Regions from separate parts of the Ruoffia sp. FAM 26254 genome, predicted to be linked through region 1. Evidence: predicted binding sites of a transcription regulator. Region 1 holds the regulator's gene; the other holds the start of a gene.
The links. The regulator NrdR, encoded in region 1, represses ribonucleotide reductase genes. The targets are predictions, from matches to a motif close to ACACNATATATNGTGT.
Positions count from the first base shown of each region.

Region 2: the regulator NrdR is predicted to act here: its motif matches at 9,212-9,227, upstream of ACEN3Z_RS09210 (vitamin B12-dependent ribonucleotide reductase).

Region 1 covers NZ_JBGQQY010000034.1:4,784-16,285, reverse strand. Annotated here, with positions in the region: gene dnaI (primosomal protein DnaI) at 1-432, opposite strand, end outside; gene ACEN3Z_RS08425 (hypothetical protein) at 432-1,883, opposite strand; gene nrdR (transcriptional regulator NrdR) at 1,867-2,367, opposite strand; gene coaE (dephospho-CoA kinase) at 2,389-2,985, opposite strand; gene mutM (DNA-formamidopyrimidine glycosylase) at 3,000-3,836, opposite strand; gene ACEN3Z_RS08405 (ABC transporter permease) at 3,975-4,607, opposite strand; gene ACEN3Z_RS08400 (ABC transporter ATP-binding protein) at 4,604-5,371, opposite strand; gene ACEN3Z_RS08395 (ABC transporter permease) at 5,364-5,999, opposite strand; gene ACEN3Z_RS08390 (glycine betaine ABC transporter substrate-binding protein) at 6,142-7,026, opposite strand; gene polA (DNA polymerase I) at 7,297-9,960, opposite strand; gene murC (UDP-N-acetylmuramate--L-alanine ligase) at 10,039-11,373, opposite strand; gene ACEN3Z_RS08375 (hypothetical protein) at 11,395-11,502, opposite strand, start outside.
Region 2 covers NZ_JBGQQY010000041.1:7,054-18,555, forward strand. Annotated here, with positions in the region: gene ACEN3Z_RS09175 (AI-2E family transporter) at 1-97, shown strand, start outside; gene ACEN3Z_RS09180 (CtsR family transcriptional regulator) at 317-784, shown strand; gene ACEN3Z_RS09185 (ATP-dependent Clp protease ATP-binding subunit) at 797-3,277, shown strand; gene ACEN3Z_RS09190 (AEC family transporter) at 3,641-4,582, opposite strand; adenosylcobalamin (AdoCbl) riboswitch at 4,726-4,874, shown strand; gene ACEN3Z_RS09195 (DUF4430 domain-containing protein) at 4,967-5,371, shown strand; gene ACEN3Z_RS09200 (ECF transporter S component) at 5,368-5,904, shown strand; gene ACEN3Z_RS09205 (cob(I)yrinic acid a,c-diamide adenosyltransferase) at 5,975-6,565, opposite strand; gene ACEN3Z_RS09210 (vitamin B12-dependent ribonucleotide reductase) at 6,580-9,177, opposite strand; gene ACEN3Z_RS09215 (hypothetical protein) at 9,542-9,895, shown strand; gene tadA (tRNA adenosine(34) deaminase TadA) at 10,029-10,544, shown strand; gene ACEN3Z_RS09225 (uracil-DNA glycosylase family protein) at 10,793-11,377, shown strand; RNA gene ffs (signal recognition particle sRNA small type) at 11,419-11,502, shown strand, end outside.

The DNA.
Region 1 (11,502 bases):
GATCACTTCGGCTAAAAGTTGCTTACGCGACTCTGTATTGGCATAATACTCAGTCAAGGTTGCTTCTCTAACATCCGCAGACATCATTCGGTTGTCTAGTAAACTTCTTTGTTGCTGCTTCTCTTTGTTGTCATAGTAGGCCTTCGTTGGTACATATGACACATCGATGTAATTATAATTCAAGAACAAAACTGGTTTAAAACCAGGGTTTTGTCCTTGTTCTCCTTTTCTTAATAGATCCATTTCCCGTGCGAATTCATTCAATTTAGAAAGCGAATTTTCAATTATTTCTTGAGAAATGGCCTCTTCATGCTGGTTCACAAACGCTTTGACATCGGGATGATTTAAGACATAATCGACGGTCGCTTTATAATCTGCTTGAAACTTTGGATCTCTCGTAAAGCGAGTCAGTATTTGATTAATTTTTTGCACTATGAATCACCTTCTTCCCCTATTAACTCATTCAGACGCTTACGCATCTCATCTTCACTATATTGCGGTTGAGATGCAGTTTGAGGAGTCTCTTGTTGTTGCTCGGACTGTTCCTTATCCTTCATCCAAGATGGAATAATCTCTTGATGCTGGGATTGTCCACGTTTCTTGTAATTCGAACGGTTTTCTCTTTGCTTCTGTTCGATTTCTTTCTTCTTGCGTTGTTCTTTCACATATTGCATCGCCTTAGGGATATTCGTTAATTCCTCTTGTTCCCATTCACTCGCTACACGTTGCAATTCGCCTTTATAAATATTCGGTCTGTCGTTAATCACTAAAAGATAGTAGATTAAAAAGTTCACAACATGTTCGCTTAAACGTGTTTTTTCTGCTAAATCTCTAATATAAAAATGCTCTGAATCGGTTGCGAAAGTTTTTTTGGCTTGCTTCATCTTATTCAAGAATGCATTACTCGGCATTTGTTCACACGAAATCACCAATTGAACCGCTTCTGGCGCTAATTCAGGATGTTGCGCTTTTAATTGTTGTCTGCGGTCTTCTACTTCTTCTTTCGAATACATTCGAGACGTTCGGTTCGACTTCGTCCTTGGCTCAAGTTGGTCTTGTTGCAAATTCGATTGCCAATTCGATTCAGCTTTTTTATTTTGTCTTTGAGCAATTTTCTTCAAGTCATTTAAATTTACATTTCCGGTAGTTTTATCCATAGCTAAGTATACTAGATTAGCTAACTCGCTTTCTGTATTGCCGTAAATATCATGGATCGCATAAATCTGTTTTTTCAATTCTTCAGATAATTCTGAATGGTTTATTCCTTCAGAAATTAAATAAGAAATAAAACGACTATATTCTAAACCAGGTGCATAATTATGCACTTTATCTGGTTGTTCGTCAATAACTTTTGTAGCAGCTTCATTGACTTGAATAGGATATAACGCCTTTTGAAAGGTGGACGTCTCCTCAGCATAACGATCCTCATCAATCGCTTCTACAGTTAAAAGTGTTGTTAACTCTTCGTAGTCTTTCTCGCCCAATTGATTTAATAAAGCTGTACTTAATAAAGCATCTTGGAAAAAGGCTTGATTGAGTAGGGGCAACTTTAAATCATAGAGAATTGTTTGATGTACGGGATTCGAATTTGATTTCATATCGCGATATGTTCGCATTAAACCGACAGCCTCGAGTTTTATCCGTGCTTCGTTCAATTCTTTAATACCAATGTTCAAGTGAAGTAGTAAAATTTGATGACGTAATGATCTGCGACTATCCAAGTGAACAGTTGTTGGCATTGACATTAGCGTTAAGTATAGACCCATACTTTCTGGACCGATAATTGGTTGATATAAATGAGTTAAACTTTCTAGATAATTAGCTGAAATATCTGCTTGCCCTTTTAAAACAAAGGGTTGAAGCGGATTAATGGTTAGGCTCATCTTGATCTTGACCTTCCTCAATCTGTGATCCATGCTTACCTGCCATAGATTCTAATTCTTTCATGAAACTCTCACGCGATTGGAATTCACGGTAGACACTCGCAAAGCGAATGTAGGCAACCTCATCCAATTCCATAAGAAGAGGCATGACGTATTCCCCAATACGGCTTGTCTCGATCTCTTGGTCAGCGTCATCTCGAATGGACTCTTCCACTTGATTCACAAGTTCATTCATCTGCTCCACCGCAATCGGCCGTTTTTCCGCACTTCGAACAATGCCTCGCATTAATTTATCTCGATTAAATTCTTCACGCGTACCATCGCGTTTTACTACTAGTAATGGTGATTGCTCGATTCGCTCATGAGTATTGAAACGAAAGCCACATTGTAAACATTCTCTTCTTCGACGAATGGATTGACCCTCTTCTGCCGGACGTGAGTCAATCACTTTGGATGACTGACCCTGACATTTAGGACATTGCATTGAACATACCTCCTTAAGTAATTACTTGTTATTCTCTGCTTTTAATAGTTGATCGATTTGTTTATGAGTCTCTTCAGGTGTGTTTGAATTATCAATCACGATTTCGCTCCATTTGGCCTTATCTTGAATCGATATTTGATTGCTAATAAGTTGGCGTGCATCTTCTTCACTCATTAGATTCCGCTTCATTAAGCGTTCTAATTGAATGTCTGAGGAGACGTATACAAGCCAGACAGCATCCGTTGGAATATCTATATCCACTTCATAATACAAAGGAATATCCACAAAGATCAGTGAATGACCTTCTTCTTTATATGCCGCCATTCTCTCTTTGGATTCTTTAGAAATTATCGGATGTAAAATCTGATTGAGTTTCTCTTTACTCGCTGCGTCATTAAACACAATATTGCTTAAAGCTTTTCTGTTTAACGTTCCATCTTCTTGGATAATACCTTCACCGAAATTTTCTTTCAGACGCTCTAAGCCGATAGTGCCCTTTTCAACCACAATACGACTAATAATATCTGTATCAATCACTGGATACCCTTGCTGAATTAAGTACTTTGAAACCGTGGATTTACCAGTAGCGATACTTCCTGTTATAGCAATAGTTTTCATGCGTTTATCTCCTGTTATAATCTTTGGCAAACGGGACAAAAGTGCGTCCCTCTTTGGGCTAAGCGGATTTTCTCAATGGGACTTTGACACCGGACACAAGGCTCTCCGGTCTTACCATATACTTTTAATTCGTTCTGATAGCGTCCTGCTTCTCCAACAGTATTGCGGTAACTTCGAATCGTTGATCCACCAAGTTCCACTGCCTTACTCATTATATTAATTATAGCATGATACAAGGTATTGATTTGTTTATCTGATAGTTGGAATCCGGCTGTTTGTGGATGAATCTGCGCTTCGAATAGGACTTCATCCACATAAATATTTCCTAAGCCAGTTACTATCTTTTGTGATAACAAAGCCGATTTGATAGGTTGCTTTGACTTCTCTAATTGATCTTTGAAGTCCTCTAAATGAAACTCTGCTTCCGTTGGTTCTGGACCAATCTTTCGTTCGGCAAAGAATGCTTCAATTAAATATTTTGGAACATACTCCATTCTACCAAATTTCCGTACATCATTATAATGTAATTGGCTCTTGTCATGAAATTCAATGATGACATGCGTATGTTTGTCTTTTGTTAACGGTACTTCCTCTTCAGGAAAATAAAAATACTTCCCTTCCATCCGCAAATGAGACACTAAATAACTTTCGGGGAAACGGAATAATAAGTATTTACCTCGTCTGTCCACCGATAATATGGTCTCATCAATTAATGGTTGAAGAACATTTGGATTCTCTTCAAATTGAACAACAATCCGCTTCCAAAAGACGTTAATATTTTTAATTTTTTTACCTTTGACTAATTTGTCTAAACCTTTTCGATTTACTTCAACTTCCGGTAACTCGGGCATGCAAGCACCTCTTTCTACATATGATAATTATAACAAAATTTCTATATACTTTGGACATAAAATACCGAATAATATTAAAATACCCAAATGCTTTCACATTTGGGAGTACTTAAGTAATTTCAGTCTTTTATGAGCAAATTAACCTTCCAATTCATAGTTTCTTAACGCAAATTTTTCAATCTGTTTTAGGATAAAGTTGCACGCAATACATAATAAAACCGTCAAAATCATCCCCCAAAGAATTTGAACCATGTCTTGTGTTCTTAAACCTGAGAAGAGAATCGTTCCCAAGCCTCCAGCATTAATTGTCGCACCTATGGTCGCAATTCCGATACTCGAAGTCATGGCAAGTCGAATCCCACTAAAGATTGCCTTAGAAGAAAGTGGCAGGTAGATTCGAAAGAATAATTCTTTATCTGTCATTCCCATCCCGATAGCTGCTTCCACAATCATAGGGTCAATTTCTTGTATTCCTGTACTAAAGGTCCGCAGCAAAATATATTCACAGTACAATGTGAGGACAATCATAGCCGTATCTGCGCCTAAGCCTGTCACAGGAATTAATAGCGCAAACAAAGCATAACTTGGAACGGAATATAAAGCAGAGAAAAAGTAAGTCAGTCGCTTTAACCATCTTTGGTTATGAATTAAAGTGTAGATAATCACGCCAGCAATCGCAATGGCGATGAGTAATGAGATGGTCACAAGTTGCAGATGTGTTACTGTCGCATCAATAAGACGGTCACTATATCGAACTAAGTAATCGATCATATTAACTCACTCCATAATGATTCTTCTTCGCGAACCGTATCTAATAAACTATTCACGAATGCACCTTTTGGATTTTTTATAATATTTTGAGGTGTATCGTATTGTTCAATGCGTCCTTTATCCATAATCATTACTCGATCGCCGAGTAAGAAGGCTTCATTGATGTCATGTGTAACGAATAGGAATGTTTTACTGTCTAATTCTGCATGGATTGCTTTAATTTGTGACTGCAATTCTTTACGGGTAATCGCATCAACAGAACCAAAAGGCTCGTCTAACAACATAATTTGAGGATTGGCTGCGAGTGCACGTGCCACGCCAATACGCAGTTGTTGACCACCGGATAATTGCTTAGGATATCGGTGTGCATATTCGGTATACGGCAATTGAATTAAAGCCATTAGTTCAGTTACGCGTTCTTTAATCTTTTCTGGTTCCCAGCCAAGTAATTCTGGCACGGTAGCAATATTCTTTTCAATCGTAATGTGTGGGAAAAGTCCAATTTGTTGAACAACATAGCCGATTTGTCGGCGCAATTCGATTAAATCATACTCTTTAATTTCTTTATCATTGATTTCAATTTGACCACTGTTTGGTTCGATCAAGCGGTTGACCATTTTTAAAGTCGTTGTCTTACCTGACCCAGATGAGCCAAGAATCGTTATGAATTGACCTTCTTCAATATTAAATGACAAATCTTTGATGATTTCTTTGTCACCAAAAGATTTGTTGATGTTTCTGAATTTTATCTTAGTCTTAGCCATGGTTCTCCCCCACTTTCTCTATTAATAAATCCATTAAAGCCATACTTAATAGTGATAATAATGCCACTGTTCCCCCACCGATGACTAATAAATCCATTCGGTAAAGTCCAAGCCCAGTAAAGATTAACGTTCCCAGCCCTCCGGCTCCGATATAGGTTGCTAAAGTTGCACTGGCAATAATTTCAACTAAGGCTAGTTTAATTCCATTTAAAATGTAAGGCGCTGCAAGTGGAATTTCAATCCGGTTACGTAATTGTTTCTGGTTCATTCCAATGCCCCGAGCCACTTCTATAGTGATCGCTGGAATTTCATTAAAGCCAAGAATCGTATTCATAATAATTGGCGGAATGGCCAGAAAAGTTAACGCAATCAGTGCCGGTAATTCTCCCACCCCTATGATTGGTATTAAGATGAATAACACCGCTAGACTCGGTATAATACGCAGTAATTGCGAAGACGTTGTTAAGACCTCACCTACCTTCTTATTTCGGTAACTAAAATAACCTAAGGGTATGCCGATACATATCGCAATAATTAAGGCTATTAGACTTAGTTTAATATGTTGGACCAAATATCCGGTGAACTCACTAGCGTCTGTTTGAAAGTATTCAATGATTTGTTTAAGCAAGCAATTCCCTCCAATTCTAATTTGTTGTCGCATCTTCTGTATAGTTTACAGGATTTAGACACTTTTCCCAAAATACTTGTTTCCAATAAAAATACGCAAGTAGAGAGCTTTCTTCTACTCGCGTAAAATTTGTGTGCTTGGTTTATTGAATCGAATGATAGTATTCTTCCGCAACTTCCATATAGTCTCGCCCCTCAATATCAACGCTAGCATTCAGAGCAACAACGGTTTGTGTATCTAGTGTTGCGTTAATGTCATTAATAATAGTTTCAATATCAGGGTTCGCTTCGAGTACATCTTGGCGAACAATCGGCACTAAATTATAGGGTGGCCAGAAGTTTTGGTCATCTTCTAACACTTTATACATATCAGTATTCGATAATTGCCCTTCAGTCGTGTAAGCAGGTGTCGCATCTGCTTCATCACTACTTAAGACTTGATATTTTAAGCTATTATCATAGACAGTGATTGATTCAAAATTGAATTCACCGTAGACTTCCTCAAGTCCTTCTAAGCCGTCTTCTCGTTCTTCGAACTCACCTTGAGACGCAAAGCGAATGTTTTCAGCATTTGCTTGTAAATCACTGATTGTATCAATACCGTATTCTTCAGAAGCAGCGGTTGTAATTGCGATACCTTGTGAATCGTTCGCTGGCGCATATTCAAGTGTCGTTAACTCGCCACCTTCTTCGTAAGCATTACGAATTGTTTCAGCAACACTATCAGGATCTGTATCCATCGGTAAGTTGAAGATACTTAATAAGGCTGTCCCAGTATATTCTGGATACAAATCAATTTCTGCATTTTCAATGGCTTGTGGAATCACTGAACTTGCGATACTTGGTACGCGCTCGACTGAGTAACCATTCTCTTCTAAAGCTAAGGCGTAAATTTCACTCACGATCAGACTTTCAGTGAAGTCTTTTGATCCAATTTTTATGTTGTCACCTGAAGCGCCGGAAGAACAACCGACAAGAACTAAGCTGACTAAGACGAGTAAGATCATTATATTTTTTGCTTTTTTCATACTTCGACTCCTTTTATGAAATTAGGTGATTGGCGTTGAAATTTTCGCCACTTTCACCGTAGAGACTGTGATCAATTTCAATAAACAGTAATTTAATTATAGGATAATCCTAGCTATCAAGCAATTGATTGAACTTCAGGCGAAATTATTATAGATTGCTCTCGTTAATCGCCACATCAGAAACACTTTTTTTATTCTTCCTGTTAACACTGGGAAAAACACCAAAAAAAGACCCTCACCCTATTAAGAGTAAGAGTCTAGTATTCAATATTATAGTTCGTACCAATTAATCCCTTGGTTATAGTCAACTTCTAAAGGTACGTCTAAATTTGCAGCGTGTTCCATAATTTCTGGTACGAGCTCACTTAAGCGTTCCATCTCCTCTGCAGGTGCTTCTAAGATTAACTCATCATGCACTTGTAGTAAGATTCTTGCTTGAAGTCCTTCATCGTCAATGGCTTTTTGTAGACGAATCATCGCAATTTTCAAGATATCTGCTGCTGTTCCTTGTATTGGCGAGTTCATCGCTGTGCGTTCTGCAAATGAACGGATATTGAAGTTACTTGCCTTAATGTCAGGTAAGTATCGACGGCGATGGAATAATGTGCTGACGTAGCCATCTTCTCGAGCTTTTTCAACAATGTCAGCCATAAATTTTTGAACACCTGGGTACATTTCAAAGTAACGTTCAATGAATTCTTTTGCTTCAGGTCTTGGAATATTTAAGTTTTGTGATAATCCGTAATCACTAATTCCATATACAATTCCGAAGTTTACAGCTTTAGCTTGGCGACGTAAGTTACTATCAACATCTGACGTCGATTCTAAATTGAATACACGTCTTGCAGTAGCCGAGTGAATATCTTCACCCGCAATAAAGTCATTCGTCATATGTTCTTCTTTACTGATATGCGCAAGTACACGGAGTTCAATTTGCGAATAGTCGGCACCAAATAATTGCCAACCTTCTTCTGAAGGAATGAAGGCTTGACGAATTTTACGGCCTTCTTCTAAACGTACCGGAATATTTTGTAAGTTTGGATCCGCACTACTTAAACGACCCGTTTGCGTTAAAGTTTGGACGAATTTCGTATGGATCTTCCCATCTTCTTTAATATATCCTGGTAGGCCAGCTAAGTAAGTTCCTTGAAGTTTACTGATAGAACGGTAATCAAGAATTTCTTGAATAATGGGATGCTTATCTAACAGTTTTTCAAGAACGTTGGCAGCTGTACTGTAGCCTGTTTTAGTCTTTTTAATGACTGGTAAGCCCATCTTATCGAATAGAATTTCACCTAACTGTTTTGGTGAATTCACGTTAAATTCTTCACCCGCATATTCGTGAATACGAGCTTCCATTTGTTTTAATCGTTCGATTAATTCTTCGTTCTTCTCTTCTAATGTTGCGCCGTCTACTTTAATTCCGGCAATTTCCATTCGAGCTAGAACACGTGCCACTGGCACTTCGATGTCTTCGTATAGATCATCCATCTCTAAATCAACTAGACGAGTACGTAATGGCTCTACTAACGCATCCAATGCTATGGCTTTACTTGCGACATGGTTTACGGTTACCTCTGTGTCTTCTGCTAATTTTCGCTTAGCACCTTTTCCGTAAACCATCTCGTCTAACTCAACATTCACTGGTACTTCTAGCGCTCTGACGACATTCGCAATCTCGTCCATATGATTCGCTTCAACGAGGTAAGCCGCAATTAAAGTATCAAATATGATTCCTTTTAATTGAATCCCATAATGACTTGTTAAGACTTCATCTCGTTTTGAGTCGAATAAAATTTTATCAACTGACTCATCTTCTAGCCAAGCTTTGAAATTCGTTTCATTTAAAGCGACAGATGCCTCAGCAACATAAACCGTATTCGCAACTTGATCATACCAAGAAACATATAAAACATCATCAAAATGATAATTGTCCCCAATAGTTTCAAAGTATACTGCTGTTTGTTTAGGTAAAATATCTTCTGTGATTGCATCTACAAACTGTACGTCGTATTCAAGTTGTGGTTCGTCCGATTCAATCGCTGTGATATCGACATCTGACGTCGCTTGAAGTTCAGTCAAGAAACTATTAAATTCCATTTGACGGTAAAATTCAACGAGCTCTTCAATATTCTTCCCTTCATAAGTGATGTCGTCAATCCCGATTTCAATTGGCGCTTCCAATAAGATTTCAGCTAATTCTCTACTCATGAACGCTTCTTCTTTTTCATTGGTTAAGTTTTCTTTCATCTTAGATGGTTTTAACTCATCAAGACGCTCATACAATTCTTCGACAGAATGATATTCTTTGATTAATTTAATGGCCGTCTTCTCACCGATGCGTGTGACACCTGGGTAATTATCCGATGGGTCTCCCATTAGACCTTTTAACTCAATAAACTGCTTTGGCGTCACTCCGTATGTTTCCATCACTGTCTCTGGCGTATAAGCTTCTAATTGGCTCACACCTTTGCGGGTAATATACACCGTGACGTTGTCTGTGGCGAGTTGAATTAAGTCTTTATCTCCAGAAATAACAATAACTTCATCATGCGAATCTGCTTGATGCGATAGTGTTCCAATCACATCATCCGCTTCATAATGCAAGATATCATAGTGTTTCATTCCGTATGCATCTAATAAGACTTTAAGATAAGGCATTTGTTCTTTGAATTCACTTGGCGTTTTTTGTCGCCCGCCTTTATACTCTTTAAACATATCCGTTCTGAATGTCACTTCACTTTTGTCAAATGCGACTAATATGTGTGTCGGTTGAAATTGTTCCATGACACTGTCTAACATTCGATGAAAACTATAAAGTGCATTCGTGTGTAGACCTGATTTGTTCTTAAAACGGTCTAAATCTAAGATTGAATAAAAAGCTCGAAAGGCAAGACTACTTCCGTCAATTAACATAATTTTACGTTGACTCATTGAATATTCCTCCATCTTTAATTATTAAGCACAAACAGCCAACGAATTCTAACTCGTTGGCCGCTTGTTGTTTCTATTCTATAATCGGTTCGGGCTTAAGTTAGCATATGCTTTCTCAAATTGACGAGAAAGTTCATCAATGTCTCCTGCGCCCATGAACAGGAATACTGCATCTTTATAACCCATTAATGGTGATAAGTGATCCGTTGAGATGATTTCAACATTTTGATGGATTAATTTCGCAAGGTCTTCAATGGTTACTTCCCCGTTCGCTTCACGCGCTGAGTTAAATATCTCTACAAGATACACTTTATCCGCTAAAGAAAGCGACTCTGCAAACTCATTCAACATCGCCACCGTTCTAGAGAACGTATGGGGTTGGAAGATTGCGACAATTTCACGATTTGGGTAGCGTTGTTTTGCTGCATCAATGGTTGCAGCGATCTCAGATGGATGATGTGCATAGTCATCAATGATTGTTAAATCTTGAATTTGACGTGCTGAGAAACGACGTTTCACGCCAGCAAAAGTTGCGATATGTTCTTTAATATCTTCTGCTCTAAAGCCTTCTAAATAAAGCACTGTAATGACTGATAAAGCATTTAAGATATTGTGCTCACCAAAGACTGGAATCGCAAATCTTCCGAATACTTCCCCGTCAATGACAACGTCGAATTCAGACCCTTCAACAGTTCGGTCGATATTTTTTGCATGTACTTGTGATTCTTCAGTCAGTCCATAGTAATAAATAGGCACCTCTGCCTTTAATTCCGATAAATATTCGTCATCCCCACAAGCAATAATTGCTTTATTCGCTTGATTAGAGAACGTTTGAATCGCTTCAAATACATCCTCAATTGAGCGGTAGTAATCTGGATGATCAAAATCAACGTTAGTAACAATAGTATAATCCGGTTTGTAAGCTAAGAAATGACGGCGGTATTCACATGCTTCTAGTGCAAAGTATGTCGCTGTCTCATCCCCAAATCCAGTTCCATCACCAATTAAATAACTTGTCGGTGCAAGGTTTTTCAATGTGTGTGATAGTAAGCCAGTTGTTGATGTCTTACCGTGTGAACCTGTCACTGCAATGCTTGTATAGTTCTGAATTAAACCACCAATAAAGTCATGGTAACGATAAATTTCTAAGCCTAATTCTCTGGCTCTAACTAATTCTGGATGATCATCATTAAATGCATTCCCAGCAATAATTGTTAAATCCTCGGTAATATTGTCAGCATCAAATTCTAAAATCGTAATATTTTGGTTTTCTAATTCTTGTTGTGTAAAGAAATATTTCCCTACATCACTTCCTTGAACTTCAAAGTCTTCGCCATGAAGAATCAGTGCTAAAGCACTCATTCCAGACCCTTTTATTCCAACAAAATGATATTTATGTTCTTTATTAATCATATTCATATATTTTATTGCCTCCTAGTCCTCAAACAATAAAAAGTTGTTTTTAGATTTTTGCAATCTTTTAGCTAGTAATCTTGTATTCTCGTCTACTTGTCGGTTGCTTAATTTTGGTTTCTTATATGG
Region 2 (11,502 bases), on a different contig from region 1:
TCTAATGAATGAATATGAAGAAGAAGGCTTAAGATTGAAACCCTTTGAAGCCCTCCGTCATAAAATATTGACACCAGAAGATATTCAAGATATTTAAACAAAATGGAGCCCTGATGTCTATCTAAGATAGATTTAGGGCTCTTTTTCAATTCAAAATGTTGATTTTTTAATAGATATGCTATAATGGTCAAAGAAGGTCAGAAGACACATACTCACTTCATTAAAGTCCTCTTTCCTTAAACTGAATAGTTGTCGAGAAAGTCTTTTTATTATATAATAGTCAAAGATAGTCAATGTTAGTGGAAGGGGGATCATAGTGGCACAAAGAAATATGTCGGATATTATTGAAGCTTATTTAAAAAGCTTTTTGAAAAATAGTGAAAGAATTGAAATCAAACGAAGTGATATTGCAGAACAATTTGATTGTGTACCTTCACAGATTAACTATGTTATTAATACACGCTTTACTCAAGAACATGGCTATATGGTAGAAAGTAAACGAGGTGGTGGGGGCTATATACGGATTCTAAAAGTTGAGTTAGTTGATGAAATCGACGCCCTTGACGATATGATCCAAATGATAGGACCGCGTATAAATCACCGCAGTGCAATCAATATTATTGAAACATTAGTCAACCATAGTATAATGACAGAACGAGAAGGCGCATTAATACTATCAGTGATTGATAAAGCATTACTACAAACAATCTCGTTACATGAACAAGAAGCAAGAGCTTTGATTCTGTCGAAGTTTTTAGAACAATTACGAATTACATATAAATAAAGAGGTGAAAGTATGTTTGAAGAATTATTTACTGAAAGTGCTCGCCAAGTAATGATTTTTGCTGCTGAGCAAGCGTATTACTTAAGACATCAGGCTGTAGGCACAGAACATATCTTATTAGGTCTAGCTCGTGAAGAGTCAGGTATTGCCGGAAAAGCTTTACGTGGCATGGGTGCAGATTACCAAACGTTACTAACTGAATTAGAAATTATTCACGGTAAAGTGAATGCTCCACGTATGCAAGGGGATATTGTTATTCCATACTCACCACGTGCGAAGAAAATTATTATGAATGCATCGAATGATGCGAAACGTTTAGGTGTGCCAAAAGTTGGAACAGAGCATTTATTACTAGGCATGTTAAAAGAAGAAATTTTAGCAACAGTTCTATTAAAGAACTTAGGTATCGACTTAAATGAATTAAGAAAAACAATCTACGAAATGGTTGGTGTGAACGATTCAACAGGACGCGTTCAAAATAGCCGTCGTGGACGTCAAAAACAACAACAGCAACAAAATGGAGCGACAAGTTCGACAACACCAACTTTAGATTCACTTGCACGTGACTTAACACAATTAGCGCGTGACGGGAAGTTAGATCCAGTGGTTGGACGTGCGAATGAAATCCGTCGTATCATACAAATTGTTAGTCGCCGTTCAAAAAATAACCCCGTATTAGTTGGGGAGCCTGGTGTTGGTAAAACGGCAATCGCCGAAGGTCTAGCAGAACGTATTGTATCTGGTGGAGTGGCTGAAAACATTGCTAACAAACGTTTAATGATGTTAGATATGGGTTCACTTGTTGCGGGAACGAAATACCGTGGTGAATTCGAAGAACGTATGAAGAAAATCATTGAAGAAATTACTGAAGATGGTAATACAATTCTCTTCATTGATGAGTTACATACATTAATTGGGGCAGGATCAGCCGAAGGTGCTGTTGACGCAGCAAACATCCTGAAACCAGCATTAGCTCGTGGAGAAATTCAAATCATTGGTGCAACTACTTTAGATGAATATCAAAAACACATTGAAAAAGATGCAGCCTTAGAACGTCGTTTCTCTAAAGTTCAAATCGATGAGCCAACTCAACAAGAGTCTGTTCAAATTATTCATGGACTTAAAGAACGTTACGAAAAACACCACAATGTAGAAATTACTGATGAAGCGGTCGAAGCAGCGGTTAAATTAAGTACACGTTACTTAACTGAACGTCGCTTACCAGATAAAGCCGTTGATTTAATTGATGAGGCCTCAGCTAAAGTACGTATTGATGCAACGACGCACAGTACAAACTTAAGCGACCTTGAGAAAAAATTAGGCGAATTATCCGATAAAAAAGAAAAAGCTATCTTAGCCCGTGATTTTGACACTGCAGCCAAAATCCGTGAAGAAGAACAAAAAGTTGAAACTCAAATCGAAGCAGCTGCGAAAGCAGAAAGCAAAGATAAGGGTGAAGGTGAAGCAATTCTTAAAGTGAGTCCTGAAGATATCGCAGAAGTAATTACTATTTCAACAGGTATCCCAGTAAAACAATTAGATGCTGCCGAATCAAAACGTCTTGTTCACTTAGAAGAAGAGTTGCATGAACGTGTTATCGGTCAAGATGATGCTGTTGTATCAGTATCTAAAGCGATCCGCCGCGCATACAGTGGCTTGAAGAGTCCTAAACGACCAATTGGGTCATTTATGTTCTTAGGCCCAACTGGGGTAGGTAAGACAGAATTAGCGAAATCTTTAGCTTCATCTATCTTTGGTAGCGAGGACAATATGATCCGTGTGGATATGTCTGAATACATGGAAAAACACAGTGTGTCTCGTTTAGTAGGTTCACCTCCAGGATACGTTGGTTATGATGAAGCAGGTCAATTGACTGAGCAAGTTCGTCAAAAACCTTACAGTGTGATTCTCTTAGATGAGGTTGAAAAAGCCCATCCAGATGTATTTAACATGTTATTACAAGTATTTGATGATGGTCATATGACAGATGGTAAAGGGCGTCGTGTCGACTTCCGTAACACAATTATCATCATGACTTCGAACATGGGAGCAACAGCTCTTCGTGATGACAAATCAGTCGGATTCGGTGCTGTGGACTATACAGATGACTTCAAGGCAATGGAAGCACGCGTTATGGAAGAAGTAAAACGTGGATTCCGTCCAGAATTCATTAACCGTATTGACGAAATTATTGTCTTCCACCCATTATCTAAAGATCAAATTAAAGAGATTGTTAAATTACAAGCGCAAGATATCATCAACCGTCTACATGATCTTGAGATTGAAGCCCGTGTAACAGAGACAGCTCTAGAAATTATTGCTGACGCTGGCTTCGATCCAGAATATGGAGCAAGACCAATCCGTCGCGCAATTCAAAAACAAATAGAAGACGAGTTAAGTGAAATGATGCTAAGTGGAGATATCAAACTAGGTGATAACATCACCATTGGTGGCCGCCAAGGAGCAATCAATATCAATAACCGTTCTAAATAATACAGATGAATCGTGTCGGTGAGAGGAATCTCGCTGACACGATTTTTTTCTGTGACAAGAGCCAAACAGCAAGTCCATTTGTCTTGAGTTAGCTCAACTAAAGGCAAACGGGGAATCCATTTGTCTTGAGTTAGCTCAACTAAAGACGAACGGCGAATCCATTTGTCTTGAGTTAGCTCAACTAAAGCCAAACGGCGAGTCCATTTGTCTTGAGTTAGCTCAACTAAAGACGAACCGCAAGTCCATTTGTCTTGAGTTAGCTCAACTAAAGACGAACCGCAAGTCCATTTGTCTTAAGATCCAAAAAGCATAAAAAACACCAAACTTCAGAAAAGTCTGGTGTTTCCTTGATAGCCCATCGTATTAGAAATAAGCTAAATTCTTTAAAATCATAATAAACACAACAAGCGAGAACATTGAAGCGACCGTTGTGAAGACAACAATTTGGTTTGCTAAATCGCCATCACCGCCGGCGACAACTGCTTGAGCATAACTAGATACAGCCGTTGGTCCAGCCGTCGCGATTAAGACTGATATTAAGTCAGCTCCACGAAAGTCTAATAAACCACCTGCAATAAATAAAGCAATCGTAGGAATAATTACTAATCGTGCAAGAACAGTTCCGTAAAGAGACCAGTCAGCATCCTTTAGTTTACCAAAGTTAAACGTTCCACCCATAACAATGAGTGCAAGCGGCGGCGTCATACGTGTTAAATTTCCCATCGTCGTTTCAATCACATTAGGGAACTTGAATCCTAATACTGCAACAATTACCCCTGCGCAAGTAAAGATAACCATTGGGTTAGTCAATACTTGTTTAATTGTTCGTTTCAATGAGAATTTCTCATCAGTATAAATTGAAAAAGCAATTACAGAGAAGATATTATTTAAAGGCACAATGGTTGCTAGAACAATCGTTACCATCCCTAAATTTTCTTGACCGAGTAAAGCTATTCCCATTGGTAAACCGAATAAAATCGCGTTTGAACGAATCGAACCTTGAAGAATGACCCCTCGTTTTGCATTTGATTTTTCGAAAATAGGTACAATAAAAGCCAAAATAATAAATGCAACAATAGCAAAAATAATGTTAAAAGATAAAGTTAACCCATTAAAATCCGTCGCAATATTCGTATTATAAACATTTGAGAATAAATTCAATGGCAGTAAAATAGAAAAAATCGCTTTATTAAACTGAGCATAAGCGTCTTGTTTAATGAAACCTGCGCGTGTAAAAAACTGACCTAAAGCCATGTAAAGCATCATTGGCATGACTGCATTGAATCCGATCATAAAATTGTCCAATCAATTAACTCCTTCGTCTAAAAATTTGCAATCAAAAAATGCGAATATAAAGATTATAATACTCAATTCATCATTTGACCAATTATTTTTACTGACAATTAACTTGCATTGTCCTTCATTAATAATTATTATAAAGAGAGATAGATACAAATTTAAAGTAGTTTGAATATGGAAGTTCGGTTAAATTCCGAGACGGTCCCGCCACTGTAATCATGCGAAAAGCATGGAGTCAGATCTTTATTCAAGCATACTTATCCGACATACTATTTCGAGGCAAAATAGTGAGTGATATCCGATCCATTCGAATAAACCCATGCTTTTCTCTCCAAATAGTTTGAAGTGAATACTGTCATCTGTCACAAAATCATATGGGAGGCATTTAGAATGAAAAAATGGTTACTATTATTAGCGTCAACTTTAGTATTAGTTGGTTGTGGTGAAACGACACAGACAGAAGAAGTTACTTCAACACCGGTTGAATCAAGTGAACAAGCGGTATTAGCTGAAGTGACTGTATCAGTAACAGTTGATGGAGAAGAAATTGACGAAGGCGAACAAGTTCTAGAAGTTGAAGAAGGTGCGATTCTATTAGATGTGATGAAAGAGCATTATGAACTTGAAGAAGCTGACGGCTTTATCTCTGCAATTAACGGATACGAACAGGATGAAGAGGCAGGGAAATACTGGTTGTTTGACTTAAACGGAGAGATGGCTGAAGTTGGAGCGGCTGAATTAGAGTTATCAGACGGTGACTTAGTCGAGTGGAAACTTGAAGCCTTCGAAGGATGAGTAAGTATTTCACAGTTAAGCGTCTAGCAGTACTGGCCTTACTGACCGCTCTGTGTCATATTGGGCGAATTGCCTTTCAATTTATACCAAATGTACAACCTGTCACAGTGATTTTAATAATTATTACTTTAACGATGGGAACTTTGGATGGACTCCTAGTAGCTATCACTTCGATGGTCATTTCGAATATGCTACTTGGAATGGGTCCTTGGACACTTTATCAAATTATGGCCTATGGCATCATTGTATTACTTACAAGTGCTCTAAAGGCTTTATACAATCGATTAAAGGACCATCAGAGTGCGCGAAGAGTAATCTTTGCGCTGTTCGCTGGAGCGACTGGATTAATTTACGGGTTTGTTATTTCACTATTTTCATCACAAATGTTTGGTGTCGTTAATTTCTGGGTTTATTATGCCCAAGGGATTACATTTGATTTAATGCATGCGGCTGGGAATGTGGCCTTCTTTTTAGTGCTGGAGCCGACACTGGTGCCAATTATTCAAAAACGATTTATAACTTCAAAAGGATAACGAATAGGAGACTTTGCAACTGTAACACATAAAAGAGCCATCAGAAATTTTTCTGATGGCTCTTTTGAAATTATTTTGGTATATCTTTTTTTGTCAATTCAGTATGGAAGACACGTCCGCTTCGTTCATACAAGACGTCTTCGACACCAGCTTGGCTATTGGCCACACGTGCTAGGGCAAAGAGGTAATCAGATAGACGGTTAATAAACTTTAATACATGCTGATTAATCGTCTGTTCTTGTTGCAAGCTAACAATCCGACGCTCGGCGCGTCTTGTAACGGTGCGTGCAAAGTGAAGTTGAGCAGCGAGTTGTGTTCCACCTGGTAGAATAAATGATTCAACTGTTGGAGGGATCGGTGCATACTCGTCGATGCGGCTTTCTAACCAAGTTACCAGGTCTGCATTCGTACGATATGGATACTTATCATGTTTTTCGGGTGTTGCTAAGTCATTGCCGCAGTCGAATAAATAGTGTTGAATGCGCATGAGCTCTTCTTTCATATCACTAGGCGTTTCTTCTAAAGCAACAATCATCCCGATAATACTGTTTAATTCATCCACCGTTCCGTAAGCCTCGACTTGTTGGCTATCTTTATGAACAGACTTTCCACCGATGATGCGAGTGGTACCGTGATCACCTGTCCGTGTGTAAATTTGCATAAGTATACTCCTTATTATAAACCGCAGCGTAATTGTGCGTTACAGTTAGTACATGTATTACATCCACCAATATCTTGAACAATTCCACTACGACAAATTGGGCAAGTATCTCCGATATCTGAACCAAAGACAACGTCATCTGTATGCCCTTGTGTTTTAACGTGCTCTGACTCAGCTAGGTCAACTAATTGTCTTAATTCGTTACTGTCATCAACGATACGGGCCTCTTTCATTGGGAATAATTCGATATTTTCTGCTTCATTCTCTTCAGCCGCAAGTGTTAATACTTGTGAGTCACGAGACCCGTCCACATAGACCGTTCCACCTTTAGCGCCACCTTTGTATAAGCGTTCGTAAATACTTTGAACTTGGCTGACTTGGTAACCTTTAGGTGCGTTTACAGTCTTAGAAATTGAACTATCAACCCATCTTTGGATCGTTGTTTGAACATCAACGTGTGCTTCTGGCGCAAGTGACATAGCTTCAACGAAGAACTCTGGTAAATTTTCAGCGTCTGCTTCTGGGTGTGCATCAAGATATTCTTGAACAATTTCAGCATTCACTTCGATAAATTTACCAAGTCGTCCACTACGGAAGTATTTGAAAGCAAAGTAAGGTTCTAATCCAGTTGCTACACCAACCATTGTTCCTGTACTTCCAGTTGGAGCAACAGTTAATAAGTGTGAATTACGAATACCGTGTTCTAAGACACCTTCACGGATATGATCCGGCATTTTTTGCATGTAGCCTGTTTGAACGAATTTTTGACGAAGAACTTGAGTTTCTTCATCATTTTCGCCGATTAGAAATGGGAAACTGCCTTTTTCTTTTGCTAAAGCAATCGATTCTTCGTAAGCAGATACTGCGATTGTTTTGAATACCTCATCAACAATTTTGTTTCCTTCTTCTGATCCATAAACGTGTTCAGTATAGATGAGTAAGTCAGCTAAGCCCATAACACCTAGACCGATACGACGTTCGCCCAGTGCTTGTTTTTTATTTTCTTCTAGGAAATACGGCGTCGCGTCAATCACGTTATCTTGCATACGTACACCAGTCTTCACTGTTTCAATTAATCGGTCAAAATCTACGGTATGCGTATCTTTGTTGACCATGTTCGCTAAGTTAACTGCAGCTAAGTTACATACCGAGTAAGGTGCTAAAGGTTGTTCACCACATGGGTTTGTCGCGACAACTTTTTGACCGTATGCTTTCGCATTTGTATCATTATTCGCGTTATCGATAAAGAAGATACCGGGTTCAGCTGAATATGTTGCACAAATATTAATTAACTTCCAAAGCTCTTTGGCTTTGATTGTACGGTAATTTTTGATGCCGTAGCCTTTATCTGCCCATTCACGCACATCACCGTGGTCTGGCCATTCAGTATTATAAGCGACCATTTCAGCTTCAGTGTAATTTTCAACATCTGGGAATCTTAATGTCCAGTCCCCATCTTGGTCAATAGCTTCCATAAAATCATCAGTTAAAGTCACGGAAATATTCGCTCCTGTTAAGAATTCTGGGTTATTCACGCTATAAGTTCCGCCATCACGTAGTTTAGCTTGAGCATCTTTAATGTTTTGCTCTGAAAAGCCACCTAAACCTGGCATTGTTTTGTAACGAACGATATTTTCGTACATCGTTACTTCAGCTTGGTTTAATGGTGTGAACTTCAGTTTTTCTTTTGCTAATGTTTTAATCTGTTCGTCATCAGTTTGTTCGATTAAATATTGTAGAACGCGTGGGTTTTGCATTTTTGAGATAATAAATTCAATAATATCTGGATGCCAATCAGCTAACATAATCATCTGTGCACCACGACGGCTACCACCTTGTTCTACAAGATGTGTCAGTTGAGCGATGTCATCTAACCAAGAAACTGAACCAGATGACTTACCGTTAACCCCGCGAGCTAGAGTGTTTCTAGGGCGTAGTGTTGAACCGTTCGTTCCGACACCACCACCACGGCTCATAATCTCCATCACTTCTTTACGGTGATCTGAGATACCTTCACGTGAATCTGGAATGAAAGGCATCACATAACAGTTAAAGTAAGTTACATCAGTATTTGTTCCTGCCCCGTAAAGCACACGACCCGCGGGAACAAAATTCATTTCTTTCAATTGTGTATAGTATTGACCATTTAATTCTTCACGTTTAACTGTATCTGTTTCAACATCCGAAAGACCTTTGGCAGTACGCTTTGCGATCTGTTCATAATAAATTTCTAACGGTTTATCAATCGTTTCGATTTTGCGAGTGACAAGTCCGGTCTTTTGTTCAGTTTCATCTTCTAATGAACCACGGTATTCTTCTTCAATCCAAATAAGGACTTCGTTGTTAGCCGTATCAATGGCTTGCACAATCCCAATCCCTCTCGCTGGGTATTTAGGATCTGCTTTAACCGTTAAGATAACGAGGTCTCCAACCGCTAACGTTGATTTAGCCGCATCTTTAAATGAGTAACGATCTAACATAACCATTCTTGAAACCCCGCTGTGCGTAATATTCATATCGCTTGTCATAGGGAAGATTTGTGGAAATGCTTCGATAGCTTTATTTAATTGTTCTTTGTTCCATGTCACATGTTGATGTGTTGTTTGAGTCATATTTATATTACCCCTTTGTGAAAATGTTCCGTTAGCACTATATATTGTGCTGCTACTGTATTCTAACCCAATATATCGTATTTATCCAGAGTAAACTAAGAATCAAATTTTTTTGTTCGCCTTTTGTTCGCGCAAATCTTGCTAGATAAGGGTAAGCGATATTAAATAAATTTTCAACTATAAATTTTAAAATTAAATTTACTACAATAACGTGTTCTAATAGTATCTTACCGCAATATAATATAAAACATTGCGTTATAGCAAGTCGCTTTAATAGGTTGTGATAGCGTTTTATGCTATAATATACTTATCATTGAATATGAAGATGTTATAAATTTATATAGCATAAAAGGAGGAATTTTAAATGAGTAAAAAAAGAAATAATGTGTCACTTGGCTTAGTATTACTTGGTTCAGCTGCAACAGTTGCCGGAATTGCAGCGATGATGTACTACAACGATGACGTGCGTCATAGAGTTGAAGGTGTTGTGAACCGTGAGCGCGCTAAATTATTTGTAAAACATAAATTAAATGGTTCAGATAGTTTAGTAAATGCTGTTGATAACTTAAGTGATTCTGAAGTAAATACAATCGTTAAGTTAGCAAGTGGTGCTGGAAACGTTAAAGACCAAGCATCTGATGCATTCTCTTCAATTATGGATCGTGCAAAAGACATGTCTTCTGACGTGACTGACCGTGTTCAAGAGTATTTTGAATAATCTCTAAAAGAGTTAATAAATCCGAGTGAATCATGTACACTGAAGAGTGAAGTGGTTTGCTCGGTTTTTTGTGTGAAAAATAATTGAAGCTGTGCATAACGAATGAAAAGATATAAATATTACGAGGTGAAATATGTTAGAGGCAATTGAAATGGAAGAAGCGGTGCGATTAGAGCATGAAAAGTGGATGGAAGAAGCGATAAAAGAAGCGCTAGTGGCTAAAGAGAAGGCAGAAGTCCCGATTGGCGCGATTATCGTTAAAGACGGTGAAATTATTGCCAGAGGGCATAATGTCCGTGAGTTGGAGTTAGATGCTACAGGTCATGCAGAAATTAAGGCCATTCAGGCCGCGAATAAAGCGCTTGATGCCTGGCGACTGGAAGGGACAACAATGTATATCACATTAGAACCTTGTCCAATGTGCGCGGGAGCCCTTATCAATTCACGGGTAGAGAATGTAGTATACGGAGCAGTGGATCTAAAAGCTGGTTGTGGTGGAACACTCATGAATCTATTGGAAGACGAGCGGTTTAATCACCAACCTCAAGTGATTAAAGGAGTTTTAGCTGAGGAATGTGGACAACTTTTAACCAATTTCTTTAGAGAATTACGTGAAAATAAGAAAAAAATAAAGTTATCCACAGATTGATGTGCATAACCCCCATAAAAACGGGAACATCTGTTCAAAACTCTCGACTATGCACAGAAAAATGACTTATCAACAGACTTATGCACAGACTGAGCTGTTGATAACTACCTAATTGTTGATAAATTGAAGCATTAATCACATATTTTAATAGAAATTACCCTATAATGATAGGATTTGGGGCTGTATTTTTAACATAAAGTAAATTGTGGACAACTTGTTAATTAAATGGAAGGATGACAAACAGTATGATGGATAAGATCTATCAAGAAATCATGGAAGATGAATTGAATCGAGCCTATACTGAACGCGGGGTACCACCTTTATTCAAAGCGCCGAAAGAAGCAACAATGGCGATTATTGGCCAAGCACCAGGACGTAAAGCGGAAGAAACGCAATTATTCTGGAATGATCCCAGTGGGGACCGTTTGCGGGAATGGATGGGACTGACTCGTGAACAGTTCTATGAATCAAATAAAATTGCTCAGCTACCTATGGACTTTTATTATCCAGGTAAGGCTAAGACTGGGGATGTTCCGCCTAGAAAAGAGTTTGCACCGAAATGGCATCCACGTATCATCGATGAGTTACCAAATCTGAAGACAATTCTGTTGATTGGAAATTACTCACAAAAGCATTATCTTAAAAAAACACGTCAACGAAATTTAACAGAGACTGTTCGCCATTATGAAGATTACTTGCCAGAGTTCTTCCCACTAGTACATCCATCGCCTTTGAATCAGCGCTGGTTAAAGATTAATCCGTGGTTTGAAGAAGAGGTTATTCCAGTCCTTCGTAAATTAGTGCAGGAAGAAATATTAGAAATCGATAATTAATGCTAAAAAGATTTTGCATTCGAGTGTCTTTTATGCTATTATAAGTGTTGGCAATAGTGGAACCATGAATGAGTCAGGACCGGAAGGTAGCAGCTATAAGTGGTGAAGCTATGTGCCTTTTTTTT